One region of the Diaphorobacter sp. LR2014-1 genome, then DNA from elsewhere that is predicted to be linked to it. Evidence: predicted binding sites of a transcription regulator. Region 1 holds the regulator's gene; each other region holds the start of a gene.
What was found. Region 1 encodes sigma-54, which starts transcription at its own class of promoters, with help from an activator protein. Its sites were predicted from a motif close to TGGCANGNAANCTGCTTT; they were not measured.
Positions count from the first base shown of each region.

Region 1 (7,894 bases):
TGTGCTGGGCCGTCACCTCCACCTTGAAGCTCTGGCGCGGGGTGAACCAGATCTCCCAGGCCACGTCGGCCGCGGCGGCATAGATGTCGTCCTCGTTGCGGTAGGGCCGCTCGGCCAGTTGCACCAGCACGCGTTGCGCCAGGCGGCTGTGCAGGTTCAGGCGCAGCGCGTCGCGCCAGGAGGCGCGCAGCAGCACGCCCGCGCGGCCCACGAGCAGGTCCTGCCCGGCCAGCCCCGTGAGGCTGTGCACCTCGTCGGCCAGATAGCCCTCCACGCCAGCGGCGCAGGGCAAAAAGAGTTGAAGCTGGTTCATTGCGGCTGTGCTGCGCGCTGCAGCAATGGCTGGAGCACGGATTCAGGAATGGGTGCGGGCTTGCGGGCCGCACGGTCGATGAAGACGATGCCGGTCTTGCCGCGCGCGATCTCGCGCCCCTGGCTCTTCTCGGTCAACCGGAAGACGAGGTCGAAGCCGTAGCGGTTGAAGTCCTGCGGCGTCATCTCCACGCGCAGCGTCTCGCCGTGGAACGCCTCGGACTTGTACTGCGCCACGATGTCGCCCACCACGGTGGACAGGCCCGCCACGTCGGCCTCGGGGTAGCCCAGCGACTTGAAGAAACGCACGCGCGCCTCGGACACGAGGCTGAGCAACTGCGCGTTGTCCAGGTGCCCGCCCTGGTTGACATGGCTGATGTAGATCTGCAGCTCGGTACTGAAGCCGAAGTGCGGGGGAAGGTCGAAGACGACGCGTGCCATGGTTCAAAGTGCCTTGCGGATGTTGGCCGGGGCGATCTTGAGCGCCTCACGGTATTTGGCCACGGTGCGGCGCGCACATTCAATGCCCTGCTCCTTGAGCATCTCGGCGATCTGGCTGTCCGACAGCGGCTTGTGCGGGTTCTCGGCCGCGATGAACTGCTTGATGAGCGCGCGCACGGCCGTGCTGGAGGCGTTGCCGCCGGTTTCGGTGCCCAGCCCCGAGCCGAAGAAATACTTGAGTTCGTAGGTGCCTTGCGGCGTGGCCATGTACTTGGCGGTGGTCACGCGGCTGATGGTGGACTCGTGCAGGCCCAGTTCATCGGCAATGTCGCGCAGCACCAGCGGGCGCATGGCCAGTTCGCCATGCACGAAGAAGTTCTTCTGCCGCTCCACGATGGCGCGCGACACGCGCAGGATGGTGTCAAAACGCTGCTGGATGTTCTTGATGAACCAACGCGCCTCCTGCAGCCGTGCCTGCAGCGCCTGGTGGCCTTCGCCACGGCCGCCGCGCAACGCACCGGCGTAGATGTCGTGCACGCGCAGGCGCGGCATCACGTCCGGGTTGAGCTGCACGCTGAAGTTCTGCTGTCCGCCGCGGCCGGTTTTCTTGACGATCACGTCGGGCACGATGATGTTGCGGTCCACGTCGGCAAAGCGCCTGCCCGGGCGTGGCTCCAGCCGCGCGATCAAGGCCATCGCGGCGCGCGTGCGCTCTTCGCTGGTGCCGCAGGCCTGCGCCAGGCGGCGCACGTCGCGCTTGGCCAGCAGGTCCAGCGGCTGGCCGCAAATGGCCAGCGCGGCCTGGATCACGTCGGGGTCGCCCTCTTCGTCCTGGTCCATCGCACGCAACTGCAGCGTGAGGCATTCGGCCAGTCCGCGCGCGCCCACGCCCGCGGGCTCCAGGCTTTGCAGCAGGCGCAGCGCGACTGTGAAGCGGTGCACCAATTCATCGAGTTGCTCGGGGTCTTCGGTGCCCGCCAGGCTGGCGGCCAGGTCCTGCAGCGACTCGTCCAGGTAGCCGTCGTCGTTCAGCGATTCGATGAGGAAGCGCAGCGCGGCCATGTCCAGCTCGGACAGGCGCAGCGCCAGCGCCTGGCGGTGCAGGAAGGCCGTGAGCGACTCCTGGCTGCGGGCCAGCTCGGTGGCGTCCACCTCGTCGTCGCTCCCCGCGCCGGCACCGTTGCGTGCCGGGGCGTCGCCGCCCCACTCGCTGTCGTCGGGCGCCAGGTCTACCGAGCCGTCGCCTTCCCAGTCCGCGGGTTCGGCCGTGGATTCGGCTGTGGAGGTTTCTGCATCATTTTGGCTTGTAGCGCTTTCCTGCCCTGCGCTGACAGCTCCTGAATAAATAGCATCTTCGACTTCTCGGTCTTGCTCGCTCACCGGTGCATCGGCCTGGGCCAGGCCGAACTCCTCGCGCGGGGCCTCTTCCAGCGTGCGCTCCAGGAAGGGGTTCTCGTCGAGCATTTGCTCGACCTCCTGGGCCAGCTCCAGCGTGGACAGCTGCAGCAGGCGGATCGACTGCTGCAACTGCGGTGTGAGCGCCAGGTGCTGCGAGACGCGCAGCGACAGGCCGGGCTTCATGGCCTGCAACCCACTGTCTGGTCCTGCATCGCGCCGTGGTCGCCCATCACTCTCACATGCGGAAGTGCTCGCCCAGGTACACCCGGCGCACTTCCGCGTTGTCGACGATGTCCGACGGCGTACCCTGAGCCAGCACCTGGCCGTCGCTGATGATGAAGGCGTGGTCGCAGATGCCCAGCGTCTCACGCACGTTGTGGTCGGTGATCAGCACGCCAATGCCGCGCGCCTTGAGAAAGCCAATGATGCGCTGGATCTCGATCACGGCGATCGGGTCGATGCCGGCGAAGGGCTCATCCAGCAGGATGAAGCGCGGCTGCGTGGCCAGCGCGCGCGCGATCTCCACGCGCCGGCGCTCGCCGCCCGACAGCGCCAGTGCAGGCGACTTGCGCAGGTGGTCCACGCGCAGTTCCTGCAGCAGCGCGGTCAGGCGCCGCTCCACCTCGGCGCGCGGCAGGGAGCGGCCGGCCTCGTCGGTCTGCAGCTCCAGCACCGCGCGCACGTTGTCTTCGACATTGAGCTTGCGAAAGATCGAGGCTTCCTGCGGCAGGTACGACAGGCCCAGCCGCGAGCGCCGGTGGATGGGCATGTCCGTCACGTCCTGCCCGTCGATGCTGATGCGGCCGCCGTCGCTGCGCACCAGGCCGACGATCATGTAGAACGACGTGGTCTTGCCGGCGCCGTTGGGGCCCAATAGGCCCACCACCTCGCCCTTTTGCACGACCACGGACACGTCCTTGACCACCTTGCGGCTGCCGTAGGACTTCTCCAGGTGCAGTGCCTCCAGGCGGCTGACGCCTTCGCTCATGCGCGCATCGTCCAAGGCCGCGCTCACTTCGCGCCGTCCAGGCTGGGGCTGGTACGCAGCGCGGGCGGCTCGGTGCGCACAGGCGGCGTGGCGCTGGTGCCCGAGGCAGGCTCCTTGGGCGCGAGCACCGCCCGCACCCGGCCGCCCGGCGTGCCGGCAGTGGCGCCAGCGGGCGCGGTCTTCTGCCCATCCACGGTGAACACGTCCGTGAGGTTGTTGTAGACGATGAGGGCGCCGGCCAGCTCGTCGGTCAGTGTGGCCTCGCGGTAGCGGCGCAGCTCGGCGCGGCGGATGAGCTTCACCACGTCGGCGCGGCCGTCGTATTCGATGACCTCGCCCTCGCCCTCGACGAACTCGTCGGGTGCGCCCGGCGCGGTGTCACGTTTTTGCCGGAAAAAAGCGCGCTTGCCCGGCTCGGCCGTCACCACACCGTACTGGAAGCCGTCGGGGTCCTGGCGCACCTCCAGCTGCGCGCCGCGCAGCACGATGGTGCCCTTGGTCATGACGACACGGCCGGTGAAAACGCTGGTCTGCTTGAGCTCATCGTGGCGCAGGGCATCCGCCTCGATGTTCATGGGCTTGTTGCGGTCGGCTTTTTCGGCGTGCACCAGCGGCGATGCGGCCAGCGCCAGGGCCAGCGCTGCGGCGCGGGACAGGAGGAGGAAGGGCAATCGGGTTCTCATAGAGGGCACGAATCTTGCGATCATTGTACTGACGCAAGCGCGCCGCCGCCGCAGTGGATCGCATCAACCCGTACAGGCCTGCCACCGGCCGCCATACCGCCGCGCCAACCGGTGCGCAGGCATGAAAAAAGCGCGCCCATAGGCGCGCTTGTCGCTGGTGGCGGTGGGGAGCTTCAGCCCTTGCGCGCTACGCCAACCAAGTGCTCCACCACCTGCAGCACGCTTTGCATGTTGCCGGCCATGGTGCCGTCGGTGTAGTAGCGGCCGGCCACTCCCATGGAGGGCACGCCTTCGACCTGGTAGCCGTCCTGCAGCTGCGACGCCTTGCGCACTTGGTTGGATACGGTGAAGGAGTTGTAGACCTCCTTGAACTTCGCCACGTCCACGCCCTGCTTGCCGATCCAGTCGAAGATCAGCTCGTCCTTGTTCAGCGGCAGGCGTTCCACGTGCACCGCACGGAACACCTTCGCATGCAGCTCGGGCAGCTTGCCCATGCCTTCCAGCGCGTAGTAGAGCTTTTGCTGCGGCACGAAGCTCGCATTGAACGCCACGGGCACGCGGCGGATGTGCAGGTCCTTGGGCGCCGACTTGATCCAGGCCTCCAGCGAAGGCTCGAACGTGTTGCAGTGCGGGCAGCTGTACCAGAAGAACTCGATAACTTCGATCTTCCCGGCAGGTGCCTCGGTTGCGACGGGCTTGCCCAGCTTGACGTAGTCCTTGCCTTCCTTGAACTGGCGGCCTTGCGCCAGTGCGGGCGCCGCCAGCGGCAGGCTCAGGGCGGTGGCCGCGGAGGCGACGGTCAGAGAAAACTCACGGCGTTTCATAGGTTGGGATCACTCCTGGACAGTATGGAGGGTTGTGAGCGCCAGCGCGGGCAAAAGTTCAGCGCTGCACCCGGACCAGCGCGGACTCCACCCCCGCGCCATCGAGTTTTTCCTTCAGCGACTCGGCGTCGTCACGCTTGCCGAACGGGCCCACGCGCACGCGGAACACCGTGCGGCCGTTCTGCTCACGCTCGCTGACGCGCGCCTCCCAGCCCAGCATGGCCAGCTTGGCGCGCTGCGCATCGGCATCCTGCTGGGTGCGGAAAGCGCCCGCCTGCACGAAGTATTCGAAAGGATCGGCACTGGTCGCGGGAGCGGGCGCCGCGTTGGCCTTGGCGCGGGCCAAGTCGCCCAGCGGGTCGGCCGACGTCGGTGCCGCGCCGGGCCGGCTGGCCGCCGCCCGCGGACCCGACGCAGGCTGGGCTGCGGCGGTCGCGGTGTCGGACGCGGGAGCGGCAGCCGGCGCAGCGGGGCGCACGGGGTTCTTGCCGTACAGCGGCGCGTTGGGGTCCCAGTTCTTGTTCTTCGTGGCCTCGTCCTGCTCGGACGCACGCGGCGTGCTCTTGTTCAGGAAGGGCACGGGCACCTTGGTCACATACACGGCCACGGCCAGCGCGGCTCCCAGGCCCACGATCACCCCGAGGATGAAGCCCACGATGGTGCCGCCGCGTTGCTGTTTCTTCATATCAGTGGTCACTTACATTCTGGCTGGCGCAGACACGCCCAGCACCGCCAATCCATTGTGCAATACCTGCGCTGTGGCCGCGACGAGCGCCAGCCGCGCCTGCTTGACGGCCTCGTCGTCCACCAGAATGCGTTCGGCGTCGTAATAGCTATGGTAGGCGGCGGCCAGATCGCGCAGGTAGAAGGTCACGTCGTGCGGCGCATTGCCGGCCGCGGCCGCGGTGAGCATCTCGGGATACTTGGCGAGCAGCAGCATCAGCGCCTGGGCCTGCGGGCCTTCCAGCGGCGACAGGTCTACATCGCGCAGCGCGGCCACGTCGTAGTCCTCGCGCCAGCCGCGCAGCACCGAGCAGATGCGCGCATGGGCGTACTGCACGTAATACACGGGGTTGTCGTTGTTCTGCGCCACGGCCAGGTCGACGTCGAAGGTGTATTCGGTGTCGGGCTTGCGCGACAGCAGGAAGAAACGCACCGCGTCCTTGCTGGTCCACTCGATCAGGTCGCGCAGCGTCACGTAGCTGCCGGCGCGCTTGCTGATCTTGACCTCCTCGCCATTGCGCACCACGCGCACCATGGTATGCAGCACGTAGTCGGGGTAGCCCTGGGGGATGCCCACGTCCGCCGCCTGCAGGCCGGCGCGCACGCGCGCGATGGTGCCGTGGTGGTCCGTGCCCTGGATGTTCACCACCTTGGTGAAGCCGCGCTGGAACTTCTGGATGTGGTAGGCCACGTCAGGCACGAAGTAGGTGTACGTGCCGTCCTGCTTGCGCATGACGCGGTCCTTGTCGTCCCCGTAGTCGGTGGACTTGAGCCACAGCGCGCCGTCCTGCTCGTAGGTCTTGCCGTTGGCGACGAGGCGCTGCACGGTAGCGTCCACATGGCCGTTGGCGTAGAGGCTGGACTCCAGGTAGTACTGGTCGAATTGGAGGTTGAAGGCCTGCAGATCCTTGTCCTGCTCATTGCGCAGGTAGGCCACGGCGAACTGGCGGATGTTCTCGTAATCCTCGACATCGCCATTCGCCGTGAACGCGCGGTCATCGGCCTGGACGGTGGCCTTGGCGAGGAAGGCGTCGGCGATGTCCTGGATGTAGTCGCCGTTGTAGAAATTCTTGGCCAGCGGGTTGTCCGCGTCGGTGGGCCAGCAGTCATCCCCCGGCTTGAAGCCCTTGGCGCGCAGTTGCGTGCTCTTGGTGAGGGTGTCGATCTGCACGCCCGCGTCGTTGTAATAGAACTCCCGGTGCACGCTCCAGCCCTGGGTGGCGTACAGATGGCTGATGGCGTCGCCGATGGCGGCCTGGCGGCCGTGACCGACGTGCAGCGGCCCGGTGGGGTTGGCGGAGACGAACTCCACCAGGACTTTCTCGCCGCGCGCCGGCTGGTAGCCATATTGCGCGCCTTGCGCCAGCACCTCGTGCACCACCTGCTGCTTGGCGGCGGGCTTGAGGCGGATGTTCAGAAAACCGGGGCCGGCGATCTCGATGGCTTGCACCCATTTTTGGAACGCGGGCGTGGCCTCCAGCGCGGCCTGTAGCTGTTCGCCCAGTGCGCGGGGATTCTGCTTGAGGGGCTTGGCCAGTTGCATGGCGGCCGTGCACGCGAGGTCGCCATGGGCAGCGACCTTGGGGGATTCGAAGGCCGCGCGGCTGCCTGCGCCGGGCGACACCTTTTCCAGCTCGTCGGCCAGCGCCGCGAGCAATTCCTGTTTGACGGAGAGCATGGGGGCGGATTCTACGGGCCGACCCGTCATCCATTCGTGACCGCCCGGCGTTATGCTGGGTGGCCCGTGGGGCACTGCGTTGCCGGCGGGCGCATTCACCTTTTCCTTTTTTGCAGGAGCATTACATGAAGAAACTGCTTCCCCTGTTGGCCGCTGCCGGCTTTGCCCTTTCGTTCGCCGCACACGCTGCGGACGCCCCCGCGGCCGGCGCCTCCGCCCCCGCCAAGGCGCCCACGGCGCAGCAGACGCGCATGAAGACCTGCAATGCCGACGCCGGCGCCAAGAACCTCAAGGGCGACGAACGCAAAGCTTTCATGAAGGAGTGCCTGAGCGGCAACAAGGCGTCCACCCAGCAGGACAAGATGAAGAGCTGTAACGCGGACGCCGTTGCGAAGAACCTCAAGGGCGACGCCCGCAAGGCCTTCATGAAAGAGTGCTTGAGCGGCGCGGCCAGCTAAAGGACCGACGCACCGCACGGGCCCGCCCATCGGGCCTGCACGAGAAAACCCCGCGCGCCTGCCGCCCGCGGGGTTTCTTTTTTTGCCCTTCCCTCAGCGCTCAGCGCGTGCCCACGCCGCGTGCCAGGAAGACGGCCAACAGCGGAATCAGCGCCAGCAGATGGGCCTCGATCATCACCAGACGGCGCGTGCTGCGCACCTGGTCATCCGAGGGCAGCGCGCCGCCGGCGCGCACCGCGCGGCGCCAGCGCAGGAAACGCATGGTCGGGACGATGGACATCAGCCCGATCACCACGAACAACGTGACCTTGGCATGCAGCAGCGGCTGCGACCAGTACCACGCCCCGCCCTTCATGCCCCACCAGGTGCGCGCCAGCCCGGTGGCCAGC
Region 1 is NZ_MTBE01000024.1:22,631-30,524, forward strand. Features, by position in the region: gene BV908_RS15330 (THUMP domain-containing protein) at 1-313, opposite strand, end outside; gene BV908_RS15335 (thioesterase family protein) at 310-753, opposite strand; gene BV908_RS15340 (RNA polymerase factor sigma-54) at 757-2,334, opposite strand; gene lptB (LPS export ABC transporter ATP-binding protein) at 2,387-3,139, opposite strand; gene lptA (lipopolysaccharide transport periplasmic protein LptA) at 3,163-3,822, opposite strand; gene BV908_RS15355 (thiol:disulfide interchange protein DsbA/DsbL) at 3,996-4,646, opposite strand; gene BV908_RS15360 (SPOR domain-containing protein) at 4,705-5,331, opposite strand; gene argS (arginine--tRNA ligase) at 5,344-7,047, opposite strand; gene BV908_RS15370 (PsiF family protein) at 7,173-7,505, shown strand; gene BV908_RS15375 (DUF2214 family protein) at 7,606-7,894, opposite strand, start outside.

Region 2 (7,894 bases), on a different contig from region 1:
GGCTACGAAGAGGGCGCCTTCACCGGCGCGCGGCGCAAGGGCAGCGTGGGCAAGATCGTGCAGGCGCACGGCGGCACGCTGTTCCTGGACGAGATTGGCGACATGCCGCTCGCCATGCAGGCGCGGCTGCTGCGCGTGCTGCAGGAGCGCAGCGTGGCGCCTCTGGGCAGCACGCGGCAAATCGAGGTGGACGTGAACGTGGTCTGTGCCACGCACCGCAACCTGCGCGCCATGATGGCCGACGGCCAGTTTCGAGACGACCTGTACTACCGGCTGAACGGCCTGGTAGTGCGACTGCCTGCGCTGCGCGAGCGCACGGACCTGGCGGTGATCGTGCAGCGGTTGCTGCGCGCCCAGCATGACTCTCCCGACGCGGACAGCCCCATACCGGTGGCGCCCGAGGTGATGGCGCTGTTCGCCGCCCACGCCTGGCCGGGCAACCTGCGCCAGCTGTCCAACGTGCTGCGCACGGCGGCGCTGTTGGCCGAGGGCGCGGACGCGATCACGTGCGCGCACCTGCCGGAGGACTTCCTGGAGGAATGCGAGGCGCTGGCGCAGCAGGGCCGCGTGGTGGCGCAGGCGTTCTCTCAGCCAGCGGTGCCGCCAGCGGACGGCGCGCGTGCCGCGGCCCCGGCCCCGGCCAGCGTGCGGCCGCTGGGCGATGTGGCGGCCCATGCGCTGCAGCAGGCACTGGATGCGCACGCGGGCAATGTCTCCGCCGCCGCGCGCGCGCTGGGCGTGTCGCGCAACACGGTGTACCGCTACCTGCGCGCGCAGTCGTGTCGCTCCTGAAAAAGGAGCGCTTTGCGCTGGTTGGGCGGGCGATTTAGTCGAAATTGACCTGAAAAACGCCGCCGATACAGCGCGAGTAGCTATTAAATAAAGAGCAACTCTAGAACAGCGTCACTGGCCGCCCGTTGGCGGCGGCCCCAGCGCTTCGATGGCGGCCCATTCCTCGTCGGTGTACAGCCGTGAGCGCGTGAGAAAGCGCATGCCCGTGGGCCCTTCGAGCGAGAACATGCCCCCGCCGCCCGGCACCGCATCGATGAGGAGGTGCGTGTGCTCCCAGTACGCGAACTGCGAGCGGCTCATGTAGAACGGCTGCCCGGCGATCTCGCCCAGCAGCACGTCGGCATCGCCCAGCAGGAACTCCCCGCGGGCAAAGCACATGGGCGCGCTGCCGTCGCAGCAGCCACCCGACTGGTGGAACATCAGCGGCCCGTGCTGGGCCACCAAGCGCTTGATGAGCGCCGTGGCCTCGGGCGTGGCCGACACGCGGGTGGCGGGCGGCGCTGGCGTGGTCATGGCGTTACCTGTGCCGCGGCGTCAGGCCGCCATGTCCAGCACCACGCGGCCCTGGATCTGGCCCTTGTGCATGCGCGCGAACACGTCGTTGATGTTCTCCAGCTTCTCCGTGCGCACCGTGGCCTTCACCTGGCCGCGCGCGGCGAAGTCCAGCGACTCCTGCAGGTCCAGACGCGTGCCGACGATGGAGCCGCGCACGGTCACGCCGCGCAGCACCATGTCGAAGATGGGCAGAGGGAAGTTGCCCGGCGGCAACCCGTTGAGCGACACCGTGCCGCCACGCCGCACCATGCCCAGCGCCTGCTCGAAGGCCTTGGGCGACACGGCCGTGACCAGCGCGCCGTGCGCGCCGCCGATCTCCTTTTGCAGGAAGGCGGCCGGGTCGGTGTCGCGCGCGTTCACCGTCACGCTGGCGCCCAGCTGGCGGGCCAGCGCGAGCTTGTCGTCGTCCACGTCCACCGCAGCCACGTTCAGCCCCATGGCGCGGGCGTACTGCACGGCCATGTGGCCCAGGCCGCCAATACCGGAAATCGCCACCCAGTCGCCGGGCTTGGTGTCGGTCACCTTCAGGCCTTTGTACACGGTCACGCCGGCGCACAGCACGGGGGCGATGTCCACGAAGCCCACGTCTTTCGGCAGGTGGCCCACGTAGTTGGGGTCGGCCAGCGCGTAGTCGGCAAAACCGCCGTTGACCGAATACCCCGTGTTGCTCTGCGACTCGCACAGCGTCTCCCAACCGCCCAGGCAGTGCGTGCAACAGCCGCAGGCCGAGTGCAGCCAGGGCACGCCCACGCGGTCGCCTTCCTTCACATGCTTGACGTTGGCGCCCACGGCGGCGACGAAGCCCACGCCCTCATGCCCCGGGATGAAGGGCGGATTGGGCTTGACGGGCCAGTCGCCCTCGGCGGCGTGCAGGTCGGTGTGGCACACGCCCGAGGCCTCGATCTTCACCAGGATCTGGTCGGCGGCGGGGGTGGGCACGGGCACCTCTTCGATCGTCAGCGGCTTGCCGAACTCGCGGACCACGGCGGCTTTCATTGTCTTGGCTGGCATGGGATAAACCTCCTTCTCTGTGCAAATGAACGCAAGGGGAGCCCCCGTGCACCAGCCGCCCCCGCTGGGACGGCCAGTGGGGGCGCTGTATGGGCTTAGAAGAAGCCCAGCGGCTGCTGGGTGTAGCTCACCAGCAGGTTCTTGGTCTGCTGGTAGTGGTCCAGCATCATCTTGTGGTTCTCACGGCCGATGCCCGACTGCTTGTAGCCGCCAAACGCGGCGTGCGCGGGGTAGTGGTGGTAGCAGTTGGTCCACACGCGCCCGGCCTGGATGCCCTTGCCCATGCGGAAGGCGCGCGCGCCATCACGGCTCCACACGCCCGCGCCCAGGCCGTAGAGCGTGTCGTTGGCGATCTCCAGCGCCTCTTCTTCGGTCTTGAAGGTGGTCACCGAGACCACGGGGCCGAAGATTTCTTCCTGGAAGATGCGCATCTTGTTGTGGCCCTTGAACACCGTGGGCTGCACGTAGTAGCCGCCGGCCAGGTCGCCGCCCAGGGCGGTGTTGCGCGCGCCGCCGATGAGGCACTGGGCGCCTTCCTGCTTGCCCAGGTCCAGGTAAGAAAGGATCTTTTCCAGTTGCTCCTGCGAGGCCTGGGCGCCGATCATGGTGTTCTTGTCCAGCGGGTGGCCCTGCTGGATGGCGGCCACGCGCTTGAGCGCGCGCTCCATGAAGCGCTCGTAGATCGATTCCTGGATCAACGCGCGGCTGGGGCAGGTGCAGACCTCGCCCTGGTTCAGCGCGAACATCGCAAAGCCTTCCAGCGCCTTGTCGAAGAAGCCGTCGTCGGCGGACATCACGTCCTCGAAGAAGATGTTGGGGCTCTTGCCGCCCAGCTCCAGCGTCACGGGGATGATGTTCTGGCTGGCGTACTGCATGATCAGCCGGCCCGTGGTGGTCTCGCCGGTGAAGGCTATTTTTGCGATGCGGTTGCTGGAGGCCAGCGGCTTGCCGGCCTCCAGGCCAAAGCCGTTGACCACATTGACCACGCCCGGCGGCAGCAGGTCGCCGATGATCTCCATCAGCACCAGGATGGAGGCGGGCGTCTGCTCCGCGGGTTTCAGCACCACGCAGTTGCCCGCAGCCAGCGCGGGGGCGAGCTTCCACACCGCCATCAGGATGGGGAAGTTCCACGGAATGATCTGCCCGACCACGCCCAGCGGCTCATGGAAGTGGTAGGCGATGGTGTCGGCGTCGATCTCGCTGATGCCGCCCTCCTGCGCGCGCACCGCGCCGGCGAAGTAGCGGAAGTGGTCGATGGCCAGCGGAATGTCGGCTGCCATGGTCTCGCGCAGCGGCTTGCCGTTGTCGATGGTCTCGGCCACGGCGATCTGCAGCAGGTTGGCCTCCATGCGGTCGGCGATGCGGTTCAGGATGTTGGCGCGCTCGGTGGTCGAGGTGCGGCCCCATGCGGCCTTAGCTTTGTGCGCGGCGTCCAGTGCGGCGTCGATGTCCTTGCTGTTGGAGCGCGGCACGGCCGTGAACTTCTGGCCGTTGATGGGCGAGATGTTCTCGAAGTACTGCCCGTCCACGGGCGCCACCCACTGCCCGCCGATGTAGTTGCCGTACTGCTGCTTGTAGGGGTTGGCGATGCCAAGGCTGGCGATTTCGGCCATGTTCATGTGGTGTCTCCTGAGTGCTTATGAAGGAATGCCACCGATGCGGCGGCGGCAGTGCCTCAGTGCAAGCGCCGTGCCAGCACGGCGACAGAGGGAAGGGGGCGGTGGGACGTGCCGCGGCTGTGCCGCAGCGGCGCAGCCGTGTGCCATAACGCAACAGTGCGTCGGCCCATGACGGAACACCCGTTGGGAGTGCAGCCGTACGGATGTGCTCAGATTGCTATGCTTTATATAGCTTCCAGCGCAGTATGCAAGGGTGTTTCAGGCACTTTTTGCCTGATCTACTCCCGCGGATCACTCGGCGCCGGGTGTGCCGCCTGTGGGGCCGTTGGCGGGCGGGGTGGGTTTGAGACGCGGCAGGGCCGCCAGATGCTGCGCGGCCTTGTGGGCCTGTTCCACGGCGCGGCGCAGGTCGCCCAGCAGGCCCGTCCACTCGTGCGCGGCCGTCACTTCCAGCAAGCCCTGGGCACCCGCGCGCAGCACGGCGGCCTTGGCGGCTTCGTACGCCGCGTCGAACACGGCGTGTGCGGTGTTCACCTGGTCCAGGTCGTGGGCCTTGGGATCAGCGGCAGCAAAGAAATCCAGCGCCGCGGTGAAGGCCAGGGGCAGTGCGGCCAGGGGGTGGCCTTCGGGCGTGGTGGGCGACACCGTTGCGGGGTGTGTGACGCGCAGCGCCTGCTGGCCCACCTGGTGCATGACACGCGCCAGCGTGTCGTAGTAGCCCGCAATGCGCAGCAGCTCGGGCATCTGGTCGGCCACGTCGCGCGATAGCGGCTGGCGGCTCACGTCGCTCACAAACGCGCCCACCTGCTGCTGCAGCTGCTCCAGCGCCTGCAACTGGCGCGTGAGCTGGCTCGCGGCCTGTGCGCCGGCCGGTTGCCAGGGCAGGGCGACGGGCGCCATGCGGGTGGCATCCGACGCCAGCTGCAGTGCCAGGTGGCCTACGCGCGCCATCTCGCGGCGCAGCGCCTGCAGGGCCAGCGCGGGCACGGCGGCCACGTTGTGGTCCAGGAACTGCGCACGGGCCACGTCTTCGTCCGCCGAGCGAAAGCGTGCCAGCAGAAAGCGCGCGAGCGGCCCCGACAGCGGCCACATGAGCAGAACGCCCAGCAGGTTGAACGCGGTGTGGAAGATCACCAACTGCGTCACTGCGTCTCCCTCGCCCGTGAGCCATACGCCCAGGTGGTGGATGGCCGCGAGCAGGGGCGACAGCAGCGCCAGGGCCGCCGCGGCCGTCACCACGTTGAACAGCACGTGTGCCGCCGCCAGGCGCCGCGCGTTGGACGTGGCGTGGATGGCGGCCAGGATGCCCGTGAGCGTGGTGCCCACGTTGGCGCCGATGATCACGCCCGCGCCCACTTCCACCGCCAGCGAGCCGCCCGCCACGGCCGTGAGCACCACCGCCAGCGTGGCCGACGAGGCCTGCAGCACCACCGTCATGCCCAGGCCGATGAGCACTGCCAGCGCCAGGCCCTGCAGGTCGCTGGACAGCGGTGGCAGCGCCTGCGGACCCAGCCCGGTGAAGCCCTGGCGCAGCAGTTCGATACCCAGGAACAGCACGCCGAACCCCGCCACCGCCTGGCCCAGCGCCCCGCGCCGCGTGCCGCTGCCGGTGATTTGCAGCGCCATGCCGATGCCGATGAACGGAAGGGCGAAGGCATCGGCCTTCACCGCAAAGCCTAGCCACGCCACGAGCCAACCGGTGACCGATGAACCCAGATTGGAGCCGAACACCACCCACAGCGCGGAGCTGAAGCCCAGCAACCCCGCATTGACGAAACCGATGGCCGCCACCGTCATGGCGGTGGACGATTGCACCAGCGCCGTGAGTGCCACTCCGGTCACCAGCCCGTGCAGCGGCGTGCGCGTCCAGGCGGCCAGGATGCGCTCCAGCGCGCGCCCGGCCGCCAGCTTGAGCCCGTCGGTCAGCATGGTCATGCCCAGCAGGAACAGGCCGATGCCGCCCAGCAGGGTGCCGGCGGCAATCAGGGGAGTGGCGGTGGCGGTCAAGGCGGCGGCGCGGGGGCTTTGTTGAGGGGTGGAACGGTAGGTGCGTGCCGACGGGGCGGTGCGGCAGAGGTGCTTTTATTTTGATAGCTGCTCGCGCTTGCTACAAGCGCGCTTGGGCTATTTTAGGTCATTGACGGGTAGGGTGGAGCGCTTTGCGGGCGGCGCGGTGCACGGCGTGCGCTGTCAGTCGCCCGCCCGCGTGCAGTCTGTGGCGGCTGCCGCCTACAGGGCCGCGGGGCCGCGCAGCGGACAATACGCGCCGGACACGACTTCGAGAAGCGATGCAAGGGGACAACGCCATGGGCAACAGCGGGCCGCAGGATCCGACCGATTCCAGGCCGGCCAGGGATATGGGGGCGGCGCGCGGCGCCACCGCTTCGGGCTATCCGCCGCAGCGCACCGTGCACACCGCCACGGCCATGGACGCCACGGTGCCCAGCCTGCGGTTCATGATCGGCCTGGTGATCGCGGCGCTGGTGGTCGCGGGCCTGTATTTCGGCCGTACGCTGCTGGTGCCGCTGGCATTGGCGTTCCTGCTGAGCTTCGTGCTGGAGCCGCTGGTGGCGCAGCTCAAGCGCATGGGCCTGCCGCGCCTGCCCTCGGTCATCGCGGTGGTGATGGCCATGCTGATGGTGCTGGGCGTGGGGGCGCTGTTCGTGGGTAACGAGGCGCGCGAGCTGAGCGCGCAGCTGCCCTCCTACCAGAACACCATCCGCAAGAAGCTGCGCAGCCTGCGCCAGCAGTTGCGCGCGCCCGGCATGTTCGACGGCGCCAAGCGCACCTTCGACATCGTGCAGCGCGAGGTGGAGGCGGCCGCTCCCGCCTTGTCGGGTGTCGCGCGCGCGCCGACCGTGCAAAAGGTGCAGGTGCAGCCGCCCGTGCTGTCGCCCGCCAACCAGCTCATGGCCGCGCTCTCGGCGGTCAGTGGGCCGCTCACCCAGGCGGGCCTGGTGCTGGTGTTCGTGATCTTCATCCTGCTGGACCGTGTAGACCTGCGCGACCGCCTGCTGCGCCTGTGGGGGGGCAATCTGCACCGCGCCACCGATGCCATGGACGAGGCGGGCGACCGCATCACGCGCTACCTGACCATGCAACTGCTGGTGAACGTGACCTACGGCATTCCCATGGCGGCGGGCCTGTGGCTCATCGGCGTGCCCGGTGCCGTGCTGTGGGGGTCGCTGGCCGCGGTGATGCGCTTCGTGCCCTACCTGGGGCCGTTCATCGCCGCGGCGTTTCCGCTCACCCTCGCTTTCGCGGTGGACCCGGGCTGGGATCTGGTGCTGTGGACGCTCGGCCTCATCGTGCTGCTGGAACTGGTGAGCAACAACGTCATCGAGCCCTGGCTGTATGGGTCCAGCACCGGGCTGTCGGCGCTGTCGCTCATCGTGGCGGCCACCTTCTGGGCGGCGCTGTGGGGGCCGGTGGGACTCATCATGTCCACGCCGCTCACTGTGTGCCTGCTCGTGATCGGCCGCTACCTGCCGCAGTTGGCCTTCCTGGAGGTGCTGCTGGGCAGCCGGCCGGTGCTGGACGAGCCCACGCGCATCTACCAGCGCCTGCTGGCGGGCGACGCGGCGGAGGCCATCGAGTTGAGCACCACCCGCATCGAGGCCCTGAAGGGCGCCGTGCCCGCTTTCTACGGCCAGGTGGGCGTGCCCGTGCTGCGCATGGCCGTGGGCGACCATGCGCAGGTGGCCACGCCCGAGCACCGCCTGCGCCTGGTCGAAGGCATGGACGCGCTGCTGGACGAGCTGGAGGAGCAGTACCCGGTGCCCGACGCCGCTGCGCAAGAGCCGGTGGTGTGCCTGGGCGGCAAGTGGGAGGTGGATCTGTTCGCGGCGCGCATGCTGGCGCATGCGCTGTCGCTGCAGCATTGCCCGGCGCTGGCGCGCGTGGAGGGCGCCATGAGC
Region 2 is NZ_MTBE01000015.1:42,126-50,019, forward strand. Features, by position in the region: gene BV908_RS11995 (sigma-54-dependent Fis family transcriptional regulator) at 1-792, shown strand, start outside; gene BV908_RS12000 (DUF779 domain-containing protein) at 904-1,305, opposite strand; gene adhP (alcohol dehydrogenase AdhP) at 1,327-2,358, opposite strand; gene adh (aldehyde dehydrogenase) at 2,454-3,977, opposite strand; gene BV908_RS12015 (Na/Pi symporter) at 4,269-5,984, opposite strand; gene BV908_RS22910 (AI-2E family transporter) at 6,266-7,894, shown strand, end outside.
Region 2: the regulator sigma-54 is predicted to act here: its motif matches at 4,036-4,053, upstream of adh (aldehyde dehydrogenase).

Region 3 (7,894 bases), on a different contig from region 1:
CCCAGGCGGCGCGCACGCGCTGCTCGGCCTGGCGCACGTCGGGGCGCTGGCGCAGCGTGTCTGCGGGGAAGGCCAGCGCCAGGTCCGCCGGCGGTTGGGGCACGGGCGCGGGCGCGGCCAGGGCAGCGTCCAGCGCCGCGGGCGGCTGGCCGGTGAGCACCGCCAGCGCATGCCGCGCCTGCGCGATGCCCGCCTGCAGCGTGGGCACCTGGGCGGCGGTCTGCTCCACGGCGGCGCGGGCCTGCTCGGCTGCCAGCGAACTCGCCAGCCCCGCCTGCACACGCCATTGGACGATCTGCGCGGTTTCGCTCTGCGCCGCCAGGTTCTGCTGGGCAATCTGCAGGCGCTGCTGCTGGCTGCGCAGGCTGATGTAGTTCACCGCCACCTCGGCGGCCAATGCCACCTGGGCGGCGGCCACGCCTTCCTCGGCGGCCAGCAGGTCGGCCTCGCTGGCGCGCACCCCGCTGGACAGGCGGCCAAACAGGTCGGGCTCCCAGCTCGCGTCCAGTCCCGCCTGGAAAGTGTTGCCGGTGCTGCCATTGCTGCGGCTGCGCTGGGCGGAGCCCGATGCGTTCACGGAAGGCAGCAGGCCGGCGGCCTGCACGTCGCGCTGGGCACGCGCCTGCTCCACGGCGGCGCGTGCGCTGCGCATGCTGGTGTGCGACTGCAGCGCGCGTTCCACCAGGCCGGTGAGCTGCGCATCGCCCAGTTGCCGCCACCACTGGGCCAGGTCTTGCGGGGTCGCGGCCGCGCCGCCCTGCACTGCCCCCTGGCCGGCCCAGGCGGCGGGAGTGGCCACCGCCCCCTCCAGCGCGGGAGGCGGCCGCGTGGCGCAACCGGCCAGCACCAGGGCGGCCAGCAAGGCCAGTGGCGCCGAAGCGCGCGGGCGACGGCGGGAGCGAGAAGGAAGCGCTGCGGCAAACATGAGGGCAATTGTTACAGCGCTCCTTGTCAGCGCCACCTGCGGCAGATGAACTTTTGTAAAGAAAACCGGAGAACCCGTGGCGTGGCACGCTGCTACACTTGCGTGCCAAACGCCCGCGTGGCCTCGCCGCCGCGGCCGCCCCTCGAAAAGGAGTTCCCATGCCCCCTCTTCCCCTGCTGATCGACGGCGCGCCCCGGCCCGCCTCGGGCGGCGCCACCTTCGAGCGCCGCAACCCGCTGGATGGCCGCATTGCCACCACGGCCGCTGCGGCCACCCCCGAAGACGCCGTGGCCGCCGTGCACGCGGCCGCCCAGGCCTTTCCCGCGTGGGCCGCGCTGGGCCCCGCCGCGCGGCGCGACCTGCTGCAGCGCGCCGCGCAGGCCCTCACGGCGCGCGCCGATGCCTTCGCCGCCACCATGGCGGCCGAGACCGGCGCCTCTGCCGCCTGGGCCGGCTTCAACGTGCACCTGGCCGCCAACCTGCTGCAAGAGGCCGCCGCCCTCACCACGCAGATCGCCGGCGAGGTGATCCCGTCCGACATGCCGGGCAGCCTGGCCATGGGCGTGCGCCAGCCCGCCGGCGTGGTGCTGGGCATGGCGCCGTGGAATGCGCCGGTCATCCTGGGGGTGCGCGCCATTGCCACGCCGCTGGCGTGCGGCAACACGGTGGTGTTCAAGGGCTCGGAAACCTGTCCGGCCACCCACCGCCTCATTGCCGAGGCGCTGCACGACGCCGGCCTGCCCGCGGGCGTGGTGAACTTCATCACCCATGCGCCCGGCGATGCGGCCGACGTGGTGGAGGCCATGGTGGCCCACCCAGCCGTGCGCCGCGTGAACTTCACGGGCTCCACCAAGGTAGGGCGGCTGGTGGCGCAAACCTGCGCGCGCCACCTCAAGCCCGTGGTGCTGGAGCTGGGCGGCAAGGCCCCGCTGGTGGTGCTGGACGATGCCGACGTGGATGCCGCCGTGAACGCCGCCGTGTTTGGCGCGTTCGCCAATTCGGGGCAAATCTGCATGTCCACGGAGCGCCTGGTGGTGGACGAGGCTGTGGCCGATGCGTTCGTGCACCAACTGGCCGAACGCGCCCGCGCCCTGCCGCTGGGCGACCCGCGCCAGGGCCCCGTGGTGCTGGGCCCGGTGGTGGACATGGCCACCGTGCAGCGCTGCAACGCGCTGATCGACGACGCGCTGGGCCAGGGCGCGACGCTGGTGTGCGGCGGCAAAAGCGACACCCCGCTGATGCCCGCCACGCTGCTGGACCGGGTGACGCCCGCCATGCGCATCTACCACGAGGAGACCTTTGCCCCGGTCAAGGCGATCGTGCGGGTGCGCGGCGTGGAGCAAGCCATCGCCACCGCGAACGACACCACCTACGGCCTGTCGGCCGCCGTGTTCGGGCGCGACGTGGCGCGCGCCTGGAACGTGGCCGCACGCATCGAGTCCGGCATCTGCCATGTGAACGGCCCCACGGTGCACGACGAGCCGCAGATGCCCTTTGGCGGCGTGAAGCAGTCGGGCTGGGGGCGCTTTGGCGGCATGGCGGGCGTGCGCGAGTTCACGGAACTGCGCTGGATCACGGTGCAGACCGCGCCGCGCCACTACCCGTTCTAGCTTGCTACCAAAATGTGAGCTACCAGCGCTTGATAGACAAGCGCTGGAGCCTATTTTGACCCATATCTTCAGGCCGCGAGCGTGATGGCGTCCAGCGGCCAGCGCGGCTTCACGTCGAAGGCGTAATCGCGGTTGGGCTGCTGCTGCCCGGCCTGCAGGCGCATGGCCGCGGCCATGGCGATCATGGCGCCGTTGTCGGTACACAGGTGCAACTCGGGGTAGTGCACACGCACCTTGGCTCGCGCGCAGGCCGCGTTGAGTTGCGCGCGCAGATGCCGGTTGGCGCCCACGCCGCCGGCCACCACCACGCGCTGGAGCCCTGTTTTCTGAAGGGCGGCCAGCGTCTTCTTGACCAGCACCTCCACGATGGCGGCCTCGGTGCTCGCGGCCAGGTCGGCCTTGCGCGCGGACAGTTCGTCGCCCAGCTTCTTGGCCTGGGTCAGCACGGCGGTCTTGAGGCCTGCGAACGAGAAGTCCAGGTCGCCGCTGTGCAGTAGCGGGCGCGGCAGTTTGAACGCGGTGGCGCTGCCCTGCTCGGCCAGGCGCGACAGCGCCGGCCCTCCGGGATAGCCCAGGCCCATGAGCTTGGCCGACTTGTCGAAGGCCTCGCCCGCCGCGTCGTCGATGGTCTCGCCCAGGATCTCGTAGCGCCCCACGCCCTCCACGCGCATGAGCTGCGTGTGCCCGCCCGACACCAGCAGCGCGACGAACGGGAATTCGGGTGGGTCGCTGCTCAGGAACGGTGATAGCAGGTGGCCTTCGAGGTGGTGCACGCCCAGCACGGGCTTGTCCAGCGCTGCGCCCAGCGCGCAGGCCACGCCCGCGCCCACCAGCAGCGCACCCGCCAGGCCCGGCCCGCGCGTGTAGGCCACCACGTCCACATCCTCCAGGCGCTCGCCCGATTCGCGCAGCACCTCGCGGGTCAGCGGCAGCACGCGGCGGATGTGGTCGCGGCTGGCCAGCTCGGGCACCACGCCGCCATAGGCCTGGTGCATGTCGATCTGGCTGTGCAGCGCATGCGCCAACAGCACGGGCACGGCGCCGCCCTCGCCGGCGCGCACCAGGGCCACGCCGGTTTCGTCACAGGAAGATTCGATACCGAGGATCAGCTGACTCATGCCCGCGAGTGTAGTGGCCGCCCCCCGCGCCCGCCGGGCCGGGGGCAATCGCACGCCCGCGCATACCCGGACGGCGGCTACCAGCGGTCGGAGCGCATGCGCAGCTCCCACTGGCCCTTGCGCAGCTCGTACACGCCCACGGCGCCATAGCGCAGCTCGCCCCGGTCGTCCCAGGCCATGGTGCCGGTGACGGGGGCGTAGCCGTTGATGCCGCGCAGCGCGCGCGTGATGTCGGCGGGCGCGGCGGAGCCGGCCTTCTTGATCGCCTCGCTGACCACGTACACGGCGTCGTAGGTGTAGTGGCCGCCATAGGCCGGGGGCTTCTGGAAGGCGGCGATGTACTTCTCCAGGAACTGGCGGCCGGTGGTGAACTCGGCCACGTCCAGCACCGGCGAGGTGGCGTAGATCCCGTCGATCACGCCCATGCCCTTGGCCATGTCGGCCGTCTTCACCAGGTCGCCGCCCAGCAGCGCCACACGGCTGTGGCCCAGCTTCTGCAGTTCCTGCAGCAGCGCCAGCGCCTGGAAGTCGTTGAGCATGCAGACGATGACGCGCACCTGCGCCTCCATGAGCCGGGCCGCCAGTTCAGCAAAGGCCACGGTCTTGTCGTCGAAGCTCTGGCGCACGGCGATGTGCTTCTTGGCCGCCAGCAACTGCGCGGCCGCGCCCTCGGCCAGTCCCTTGCCGTAGGGCGAGCCGTCGTCGACCACCGCGTAGGCATCGGCGTTGAGCTGCGCGGCCGCGAACGCCCCGATGGCGCGCGCCTGCAGGTTGTCGTTGGCGACGATGCGGAAGGTGGTGGCCAGCCCCAGCTGCGTGATGCGCGGGTTGGTGGAGATGATGAGTTGCGGCACCTCCTTGGCGGCATAGATGGGCGCGGTCTCCAGGCTCACGCCCGAGTTCAGGTGCCCGATGACGGCCACCACGCCCGATTCCAGCAGTTGCTGCGCAGCCGCCTTGCCCGAAGCGGCGTCCGCGCGGTCGTCCTGCGCCACCACCTCCAGCGTCACGCGCTTGCCGTCCACGTTCAGGCCGGATCGGTTGATCTCGTCCACCGCCAGCTTCACGCCATTGAGCAGGTCCTGCCCCAGACCCGCCAAGGGGCCGGACAAGGGCTGCGCCACACCGATCTTGATGGTGTCCGGCACCTTGCTGCATCCCGTGATCCACCCGCCCACTCCCAACGCCGCCAGCCCCAGGCTGGCGGAAAAACCGCGTCGTTTGATTCCCTGCTGCACAGTCGACTCCTCTCTCATTCATGTGGATATGTGACAGGATGTTCGCGAAAGGATGCCGCCCGCGCCAGGGGGATTGCCCGCGGCCCCAACCGGCGCGTTTCGGCAATCTTCCACAACGCATCGGGGCGGGTGTGGCGTATTTCTTGCTGGCGCCTGCGGCATGACTGAACAACTGCGGATCGTGGTGGTGGCGCCGGACCTGGCGGCCGACGGCGACGCGCACGCGGCGCTGCAGGCCGAGCGTTCGCGCGCGCTGCGCATCGGGCTGCTGGAGAACGGCTTCAACCTCGTGGCCACGCTGCCGGGCGACATGTTCCTGGGCGAGCGCCTGGCCCAGTTGCAGCCCGACCTGGTGATCGTGGACGCCGAAAGCGAGGCGCGCGACGCGCTGGAGCATGTGGTGATGGCCACGCGCGAGGCGCCCCGCCCCATCGTCATGTTCACCAACGACGAGGACACGCGCCACGTGAAGGACGCGCTGGCCGCGGGCGTGACGGCCTACATCGTCACGGGCCTGGCACCGCAGCGCATCCGCCCCATCCTGGAGGTGGCGCTGGCCCGCTTTGCCCACGAACAGGCGCTGCGCACCGAACTGGCGCAGGCACGCACCGCCCTGCACGAGCGCAAGACCATCGACCGCGCCAAGGGCCTGCTGATGCAGCGCCAGGGCCTGACCGAGCAGCAGGCCTACGAGCGGCTGCGCCGCGCCGCCATGGACCGCGGCCTGCGCCTGGCCGAGGTGGCGCAGCGCATGCTGGACGCGGCCGATTTGCTGGGTTGATGCGCCGGTTTGTGCATTGCACAAATGCGGTGCATCCGATGCCGCGCCGCACGGCCATGAAGCATTCAAACAAAACGGGGCTGGAACGCCCGACCATCAAGCGCAGACAGCTATCAAAATGAAAGCAACCCCAGAGATGGCACACCGCTTGCAATAGGCCTTGTGACCACCGCTGGTCACGCACCAGGCCCTTCCAACGGCGGAAGGGCCAGGCTCCCAGGACAAAGGCGTCCCCACCCGCCCGGACAGCGCACATGCGCCGGCCGCGCGGCGTGAGGACGCCTTTTTCCGTTGCTGCACTGCTTTTTTGACGACCCCAAAGGACTCTTGCATGACCGATCTGCTCCACACCCGAATCCCCCGACGCACCGTGCTGCAGGCGGCCACCGTGGGCGCCGTGGGCGTGAGCCCCGCGCTGCGTGCCCTGGTGCACGCCCAGGGCTCGGACGCCCCCGAGAAGAAAGAGGTGCGCATCGGCTTCATCCCCCTCACCGACTGCGCCAGCGTGGTCATGGCATCGGTGCTGGGCATCGACCAGAAGTACGGCGTGAAGATCATCCCCACCAAGGAGGCCAGCTGGGCCGGCGTGCGCGACAAGCTGGTCAACGGCGAGCTGGACTTCGCCCATGTGCTCTACGGCCTGGTCTACGGCGTGCATCTGGGCGTGGGCGGTCCCAAGAAGGACATGGCCGTGCTGATGACGCTCAACCACAACGGCCAGGCCATCACGCTGTCGCGCAAGCTGGCCGACAAGGGGGCCGTCAACGGCGCAGGCCTGGCCCAGCTGATGGCCAAGGAACGGCGCGAGTACACCTTTGCGCAGACCTTCCCCACCGGCACGCATGCGATGTGGCTGTACTACTGGCTGGCCGCGCACGGCATCCACCCCCTGAAGGACGCCAAGGTCATCACCGTACCGCCCCCGCAGATGGTGGCCAACATGCGCGTGGGCAACATGGACGGCTTCTGCGTGGGCGAGCCCTGGAACCACCGCGCCATCATGGACGGCATCGGCATCACCGCCACCACCACGCAGGCGATCTGGAAGGACCACCCAGAAAAGGTGCTGGGCACGACCGCCGACTTCGTGCAAAAGTACCCCAACACCGCACGCGCCGTGACGGCCGCCATCCTGGAGGCCAGCCGCTGGATCGACGAAAGCCTGGCCCACAAGAACCAGATGGCCGAGACCATCGCCGGCAAGGCCTACGTGAACACCAGCGTGGACGCCATCAACCAGCGCATCCTGGGGCGCTACCAGGACGGCCTGGGCAAGACCTGGGACGACCCCGACCACATGAAGTTCTATGGTGGCGGCGCGGTGAACTTCCCCTACCTGTCCGACGGCATGTGGTTCCTGACCCAGCACAAGCGCTGGGGCCTGCTCAAGGACCACCCGGACTACCTGGGCGTGGCCAAGGCCATCAACCGCACCGACGTGTACCGCCAAGCCGCCACGGCCGCGAAGGCCCCCCTGCCCGCGAGCGACATGCGCAGCCACAAGCTGGTGGATGGCGTGGTCTGGGACGGCAAGGACCCCGCGAAGTACGCCGACGGTTTCAAGCTCAAGGCCTGACGCCCCGATCGCCCCACCCCCACCAGGAGAAACCATGGTCAGTGCCGTCTTTCACAGCCCGCTGGAGCCGCAAGCGCCGGCCGGCGCGTCCGATGCTCCCAAACCGATAGCTGCCAGCACTCATCCCACAAGCGCTGCAGGCCCAAAAGCCTCAGGGCCTGCCAGCCCACCCCCGCGCAGCGACGCGCGCCAGCGCTGGAACGCCCTCTGGCTGGCCGTGCTGCCGCCGCTGTGCGGCGTGGGCCTGCTGCTGGGCCTGTGGGCCGTGGTCTCGGCCACCACGGGCCAGAGCATTCCTGGCCCGCTGCAGACCTGGGCGCAGGCGGTGGAGATCTTCAGCGACCCGTTCTACCGCAACGGCCCCAACGACCAGGGCGTGGGCTGGAACGTGCTGGCCAGCCTGCAGCGCGTGGCCGTGGGCTTCGGCCTGGCCGCGCTGGTGGGCATACCGGCGGGCTTCGTGATCGGGCGCTTCGCGTTCCTCTCGCGCATGTGCAACCCGGTCATCAGCCTGCTGCGGCCCGTCTCGCCGCTGGCGTGGCTGCCCATCGGCCTGCTGGTGTTCAAGGGCGCCAACCCGGCCGCCATCTGGACGATCTTCATCTGCTCCATCTGGCCCATGGTCATCAACACCGCCGTGGGTGTG
Region 3 is NZ_MTBE01000010.1:19,641-27,534, forward strand. Features, by position in the region: gene BV908_RS09865 (efflux transporter outer membrane subunit) at 1-925, opposite strand, end outside; gene BV908_RS09870 (aldehyde dehydrogenase) at 1,084-2,535, shown strand; gene tsaD (tRNA (adenosine(37)-N6)-threonylcarbamoyltransferase complex transferase subunit TsaD) at 2,604-3,653, opposite strand; gene BV908_RS09880 (branched-chain amino acid ABC transporter substrate-binding protein) at 3,731-4,891, opposite strand; gene BV908_RS09885 (ANTAR domain-containing protein) at 5,052-5,672, shown strand; gene BV908_RS09890 (CmpA/NrtA family ABC transporter substrate-binding protein) at 6,004-7,248, shown strand; gene ntrB (nitrate ABC transporter permease) at 7,283-7,894, shown strand, end outside.
Region 3: the regulator sigma-54 is predicted to act here: its motif matches at 5,810-5,827, upstream of BV908_RS09890 (CmpA/NrtA family ABC transporter substrate-binding protein).

Region 4 (7,894 bases), on a different contig from region 1:
CACGTCAACGGGCCTGACTTGCACGCGTTCTATGCAATAGTGGATCTGCTGCCCCGTGCGCCTCGACTATGATGCGCAGTCCCGCAATGCCGTTGTGTGAGGGATCAGCAGCTATTCCATCCTCAACCGCATGTTCAGCGCCTTCGCGTGAAGCGTATCGCGGGAGTCTCCTATGAAACCTCTGCCGATGCTGAGCTACGAATTCTGCGCGTTGACGGACACGGGGCGGGTGCGCTCCAACAACGAAGACGCTGTGGCCATCCATGAGACGGCGCAGATGGTCATCCTGGCCGACGGCATGGGGGGTTACAACGCGGGCGAGGTGGCTGCCGGGATGGCGATCACCTACATCGGCACCGAGATGGTCCGCTGGCTGCAGGACGACGGCTCCGCGGCATCGCCTTCGGATGTGCGGCATGCGTTAGAGGCCTGTGTGGACAATGCGAACCACGCGATCCTCGGCGCCTCGATGTCCAATCCCCAATACCTGGGGATGGGTACCACGCTGGTCGTCGGTGTGTTCCGTGACGACCGGCTCATTCTCGGCCACATTGGCGATTCGCGCTGTTACCGGTGGCGCGAGGGCCTGTTGCGGCAGATCACGCGCGATCACTCATGGTTGCAGGAGCAGATCGACCTGGGACTGCTCACGCCGGCACAGGCCGCCGTTTCGGGGCAGCGCAACCTGGTTACAAGGGCGCTGGGGGTGGATGTGTCCGTGCACATAGAAATCAACGAGTTTCCTGTCGAGCCCGGTGATTTGTTCATTCTTTGCTCCGACGGGCTGACAGATATGTTGAGTGACACAGATTTGGCCGAACTGGCGCGGATGCCCATTGCGCTACAAGATAAAGCGGCGCGCATGGTGGCCATGGCCAACGCCATGGGAGGGCGGGACAACATCAGCGTAGTGCTGGCGCAAACGCAACTCGCTCAGGACCCCAAAAAACGCGGCGGCCTCATGGCGCGCCTGCTGCGCACCTCGTGACCCTTCCGCCAAGCTCAGCCCGACCGCCAGGGCTTCGTTTGCCTGTGCCCGGAAATTGCTACTTCCCTCTACTAGCTAAGTTGTTTGGATAAGGAAAAGTGATCATGCCCAGAATGGTCGTGTCGATCGATGGAGTTGTCATCAAGGAAGTTACCTTCACCAAGGAACGCACAACGGTAGGCCGCCGCCCCTACAACGACGTGGTCATCGACAACCTTGCCGTCAGTGGTGAACATGCGGTCTTCCTCATGAATGGGGACGATGTAGAAGTGGAAGACCTGGGCAGCACCAACGGCACCTATGTCAATGGCAAGGCCATCAAGCGACAGCCTTTGCGCAACGGCGACACGGTGGAATTGGGGAAGTACAAAATCCGCTTCCTGCACGAAGAGCCTGGTCACGACTATGAGAAGACGATGGTCTTCAAGCCGGGCATGCTGCCGCCGCTGGCCAAGCCTGCGGCCCCTGTGCCAGTCGTGCTGAGCGCCGCCGTACGGGTGATGAACGGCCCCGCCGCCGGCCGTGAGGTGGCTCTGACAAAAGTGGTTACCACCATTGGCAAGCCCGGCGTCGCCGTGGCATCCATCACCAAGCGGCACAGCGGCTTCGTGCTGGCCCATGTGGAGGGTGGGGACTTTCCGTTCCTGAACGGTACGCCCATTGGAGTGGACCCCATAACTCTCAAAAATGGCGACCGCATCGCGCTGGCCAGTACCGAGATGGAGTTTGTGCAAGGCTAGAGCGTGCAGAGGGCAACGGTAGTGTGGCGATCATTAGCGCTTCGCTTTTAAAAGCCGTTAGCGCCTGATGGGAGAAAGGGTGCTGCCGCGGGTCGCAGAATGCCGCGCTGCCTCTAACAGACCGAATTGCGTAGTTCTCCACGTAGAACACCTTGGGGTGACAAATGTGTCGACGTGTGACCGATTGGTTAGACTTTTCCTTTGCGGGGCCTAGGAAACTGGTGAAAAATGTCGCGCGCTGCAACGTTTGGTTGCATTCTGATGTTGGCACAGAAGCTGCTCAAGTTTTCTCAACCCGCAGGATTCCTCTGCGGGGGCTATTACCTAATTCCGAGGAGGATTTATGAAGCGTACCCTGCAACAAGGTTTCACCCTGATCGAACTGATGATCGTGGTGGCCATCATCGGCATTCTGGCGGCCATTGCGCTGCCTGCTTACCAGGATTACACCAAGCGTACCCATGTGTCCGAGGGCCTGACGCTGGCTGGCGGAGCCAAAGCTTCTGTGACGGAGTATTACTCGTCGCAAGGCAATTTCCCCTCAAATAATTCATCTGCAGGATTAGCTGCCGCCACCGCTATCAAAGGTAATGCAGTGAAATCGGTGGAAGTTGCGAATGGCAAGATCACAATTACCTACAACAATAAAGTTACTGATGATGCCAAACTTGAACTGAGCCCAAGTACGAGCGCTGGTGGTGTGCAATGGAGCTGCAAGGGTGGTACGGTGAATGCAAAATATCGTCCTTCTAACTGCCGTTAATTATTAACGATGCGATAATAAGCCCACTTCGGTGGGCTTTTTATTTGACGGGTTCTTTCCAATTGCCAACACCTAATATTCACATGCAATCCATGAGGGTATTTCATGAAAAAATAACACCAAGTGTGTTGTTTGTTATTTTTTTTGTTGCGACGTTGGTGGCTTATTGGCATGGCTTGATTGGGCCATTTTTGTTTGATGATGAGCCCAACCTTAAAGCCTTGGGTGATGTTGGTGGAGTGCATGATTGGACAAGCCTAAAGAGCTATATTCTTAGCGGCTGGTCTGGCCCTACTGGCCGCCCTCTATCCTTACTTAGCTTTTTGATTGACGACAACACGTGGCCCAGTGTTGCCGCTTCTTTTAAATACACCAATCTGTGCCTGCATTTATTGTGTGGCCTGTTGTTGGCTTGGGCCACCTATTTGCTGCTGTGTGCCGTGCGTTTTGTGGAGGTGCGCGCCGCGTGGATTGCTGTAGTGGCTGCTGGCCTGTGGATGCTGCACCCCTATTGGGTATCGACCACGCTGTACGTGGTGCAGCGCATGACCATTCTCAGCGGCCTGTTCATGCTGGCCGGTATGGTGGGCTATTTGAAAGGGCGCTTGTGGCTGATGCAGCCAGATCGGCACCGCCCGCTGGCCGCTTATGCATTGATGACGATGAGTGCTGGTCTGGGCACATTGCTCGCCGTACTGTCCAAAGAAAATGGCGCTTTACTGCCACTACTCCTCCTAGTGGTTGAAGCCTTTTTGCACCGCATGCGTGCCGACGCGCCACCTAAAAAAATCTGGCTGGCTGTGGTGCTGGGTTTGCCTGCCTTGGCCGTGGTGATGTATCTGGCCAAACATATCAATTTCTCTCCCAATCTCTGGCCCAACCGGCCTTTTGATCAAGTGGAGCGCCTGTATTCGGAAACCCGCATCCTGTGGGACTACATGGGCCAGCTCTGGTTACCCCGCATTGAAGGCGCGGGTTTGTTTCAAGACGGCTTTGAAATTTCACGCAGCTTGCTGCAGCCTATGAGTACCGTGTGGGCGGTGGTGGGGTGGGTGGCCGTGTTGTTGTGTCTGCCGCTGCTGTACCGTCGGTTGCCTTTTGTGTGGTTGGCGATCGTCTTTTTCTTATGCGGACATTTGATCGAATCGACTGTTATCGGGCTGGAGCTGCACTTCGAGCATCGCAACTACGCCCCGGCATTTTTTATGTTCTTGCCCCTGGCCATCGGTATCGACTGGCTGGGACAGCGGTACCGCCCTCGGATGGCGATTGCCGTCACTTTGGCACTGATGGCTATGCTGGCGGGCATGACCTGGCAGCGCAGCCTACTCTGGGCCGATGCCAACCGGTTGCAAACCTACTGGGCTATGAAAGACCCACAGTCTGCACGCGGGCGAAACTACCTGATTAGTCGTTTGGTGGATGAGAAAAAATATAGCGAAGCGCTGGCATGGGCAGATAAATCTGTGCAGGAGCTGCCCCACAGTTCACTCATCACCATGAGTTGGCTGCTTATTCACGTCAATACCGGTCAAGCTACAGAACAACATTTTTCCCGTGCGGCTGAGCTGTTGGTGCAACAGCCTTTTGACGCACAAACTGTTGCCGGGCTGCGTATCTTGGTGGACGATGCCATAGCTGCGCCAGAGCTCGCCAGATACCATCAGCCCTTGCTGCAGCTGCTGGATACCTTGAGCGAACAGGGGCCTTATCGGAAGTTTCCGCTGTTCATGCGTGTGATTGCTTACAACAAAGCACGTCTGTACCTGCTGATGGGCAATGCGCCGCAAGCCCAAAAATATTACCTAGAAGCCGTGCAGCGCTATGGGAGAGCCAGCTCTGCTATGCAAATGTTTGCAGAAATGGCTATTTCTGGTCATTTGGAAGAAGCGCAGCGATTGCTTGACTATATTCAGCAGGGCGTAGAGAGCGGCAAGCTCAATACCGATCCGTTAGGTCAAGCCTATTACCAACAAGAAATTCAACGAATGCAGCAGATTCTGGCATCTGATCGTGCGGAAGAATAAGTAGGGCAATTTATGCAACCTTCAGCATCCATGCACCTCTCCATCATCCTCCCCGCCAAAAACGAGTCTGCCGCCATCGGCGCCACCGTGGACAAAATCCATGCCCAACTGGCACTGATGGGGCTTGAGGCCGCTGCCGAGGTGCTGGTGGTCAACGACGGCTCCAGCGACGACACCGCTGCCGTGGCCCAGGCAGCGGGCGCGCGCGTGGTGCACCACCCCTACAGCAAAGGCAATGGCGCGGCTATCAAAACCGGCGCACGCGCCGCACAAGGGGATGTACTGGTGTTTATGGATGCCGACGGGCAACACGACCCCGCCGACATTCCACGCCTGCTGGACCAGCTGAACCAGGGGCATGACATGGTGGTGGGCGCGCGCCAAAAGGGCTCGCAAGCCAGCGTGGGGCGCGGGCTGGCCAATGGGTTGTACAACCGGCTGGCCAGCTGGATGACCGGGCACAAGGTGGAAGACCTGACCAGCGGTTTTCGCGCCGTGCGGGCAGACAAGTTCCGTGAGTTTCTCTACCTCTTGCCCAATGGCTTTTCTTATCCCACCACCAGCACCATGGCGTTTTTCCGCGCCGGGTATTCGGTGGCTTATATCCCCATTCACGCTGCCAAGCGCATTGGTAAAAGCCACATCCGCCTGCTGCGCGATGGCACGCGCTTCCTGCTCATCATCTTCAAGATTGGCACGCTGTTTTCGCCAATGAAAATCTTTGCACCGGTAGCATTATTGATGTTTTTTCTGGCCAGCGGCTGGTACGGTTGGACATTTATCACCATGCATAAATTCACCAATATGAGTGCCTTGCTTTATACGGGGAGTGTCATTACCTTCATGATGGGGCTAATATCTGAGCAAATTACGGCATTGATGTATAAGGATGACAGTTGATTGTGTTCGATTGCCAAATTGCCTGGAATAAATCGTGAGGAAAGCCTAGATTGTTGAAGGTTGAGCAGTTGCTTGGTAAGCCATTGCGTAAGCTGCTGAATGGGCCAATAGCACGAGCAACCATCCGCACCAGCTTTGTGCTGGGGCTACGCTTATTAGTACAGGCCGGCACACTACTACTGGTCGCCCGCATGTTAGGGCCATCAGACTATGGTGCTTTTGCCGCAATTGCTGCACTAGCCGTGCTCATGGGCACCTTTGCCACTTGTGGCACACACTTGGTGCTGCTGGCTGAAGTGTCTAAAAGCCCCGACCAGCGCCAACCTGTATTGGCCTACGCCGTTCCCATAACCCTCATCAGCGGCAGTGTGCTGTTTTTGCTCTATTTGGCTACAGGCCAATTTTGGCTGGCCAGCACCAGTGTGCCGTTGCAAGTCATGGCCTGCATTGGCCTGACGGAAACCCTGCTGCTGCCGCTCTACCTGCTGCCTGCCACGGAAGAGCTAGCACTAGAAAAAACCGCTCGATCCCAGCTTTTGGTTATCTTCCCATTGGCGCTGCGCATGGCCGTGGCGGGCATAGTTATGCTGCAGGCACCTGCGCAGCCTTTAGCCCTATTTGCGTGGCTCTACCTAGCCACTGCGTTGTTGGCTTTGGTCTGCATGAAAGTCTACAAAAATGATGCTTGGCTACAACCCAAGCACTGGAAGCTGCCCAACCGCGTCCAACTCAAACACAGCATTGGCTATGCCACGCTCAGCCTCACCGCGGCTGGCCCCAGTGAGCTGGACAAGATGCTGGCCGTCAAACTGCTGCCATTAGGGGTGAGCGGCCTGTATGCAGCTGCATCTCGTGTCATAGGTGCGGCCACCTTACCCGTGACGGCACTCTTACTCTCGGCGCTGCCCCGTCTATTTCGCCAAGCCGGTGAACACAGCGCCCAAAGCCAACGCTTAAACCGCTGGATTTACCTCAGCGTGCTGATATATGGCATGGCGTTGGCTAGCCTGCTCTGGTTCGCCGCCCCTGCGGTGCAATGGTTATTCGGTAGCCAATATCAAGGTATGGGCGACATGCTGCGCTGGCTTTGCATTGCCGTACCGGGCTTGGTCTTGCGTTTAACCGTCGCTAGCATCTTGATGACCCAAGACAAGCCCTGGCTACGCGCTGGGTTTGAAGTGTTTGGCATGGCCACCCTCGCCATAGCCGCCTTCGCCCTATATCCCCAGTTTGGCGCCAAAGGAATGGCGTTGGCATTGGCGGCATCAGAATGGGGCATGGTGCTAGCGGGGGTGGCTTTTATTAGATTCAAACACCAAGTCAGCTATTAAGCTCAGCAAATTCTGGCTGAATGAATATGGCGGTATGTACAAGCTTGGAGTATAAAATGTAGTCAAAACTGGATAGATATTTATTGATTTCCGAATCAACAACTTCTGGAATATTTTTTGATTGCAATTCAACTAAAATAATTTTCGGCTTAAAACGACCCCAATCATTAGACTTTAAGACATTAAAGTCGAAGCCTTCCACATCTACACTCATGACATCAATGGCTTGCCCTGGTTGCAGGTTGTCTTTTAGTATCGTAGATAGTTTTTGCACTGGAATTTTAATTTTATTACGCAATTTGATTGACATCTGGGATAGTAGGTTTTCAGCCAAATTTTGTGAAAAGGTGCTATATGCCCCATCTTCAAATTGATAAAATAAAAGTTCACCTTCAGAATCAGATACGCCTAGATTTAGGTTTGTATCTTTTGGTCTATGTTTTTTGAACAGGGAAATCGCTTCTGGTGAGGCATCAATATTTAAGCCACTCCAACCTCTTTTAAAAGGCTATAGGTGTTCGAGTAGCGAAATGGGTGGTGCGCACCAATATCGACATAAAATCCATCGTCTTTATCTAAAATCCTGTTCAATATTAAATCTTCACCTTCTTGGCTATATGTTTTTTTGCCACCCTTGAAGCCATAGGTGAATCTAATTCTCTGATATATATTCAAAATCCAGCTTGGCGATTTTTTTTCTATCATCGATTTGATCTTCATTTGATGCTGACCTTGCTTAATTGTCTTGAGGTAAAGCCAATGAAAATTAATATTTTCTTAAAACTTCTGGAAGCCATATTAGAAATTCCATCATTGATTATTTTTTGAACAACTCCGATAGTTTTTCTCTCTGTCTCTAACCGACTATTTTTTAAATCAATTGGGTGTTTGAAAATATCTGAATAAAAAAATCTAATCTCCAGCTTGAAGTAATACTCCCAAATATCTGACCTTCGTAGGCAAGATTTTTGGCTTTTAACTAATTTTTCAGCTGCCGCTCGATTTAAGGCGTAGCAACAAGCTCTTGTTAGGAATGGCATGGATATTTTTGGAACTTTCCAGAAGTTATCGCTGTGTAGCTGCCCAGAAAGATATTTTGCATTTTTCATTCCTTGCTGCCCGCCCAAAACAACAATAGCAGGCTC
Region 4 is NZ_MTBE01000001.1:398,618-406,511, forward strand. Features, by position in the region: gene BV908_RS01830 (Stp1/IreP family PP2C-type Ser/Thr phosphatase) at 173-988, shown strand; gene BV908_RS01835 (FHA domain-containing protein) at 1,093-1,728, shown strand; gene BV908_RS22890 (pilin) at 2,072-2,491, shown strand; gene BV908_RS01845 (tetratricopeptide repeat protein) at 2,575-4,518, shown strand; gene BV908_RS01850 (glycosyltransferase family 2 protein) at 4,549-5,418, shown strand; gene BV908_RS01855 (lipopolysaccharide biosynthesis protein) at 5,469-6,749, shown strand; gene BV908_RS01860 (FkbM family methyltransferase) at 6,739-7,227, opposite strand; gene BV908_RS22040 (hypothetical protein) at 7,230-7,469, opposite strand; gene BV908_RS01865 (glycosyltransferase family 25 protein) at 7,466-7,894, opposite strand, start outside.
Region 4: the regulator sigma-54 is predicted to act here: its motif matches at 1,994-2,011, upstream of BV908_RS22890 (pilin).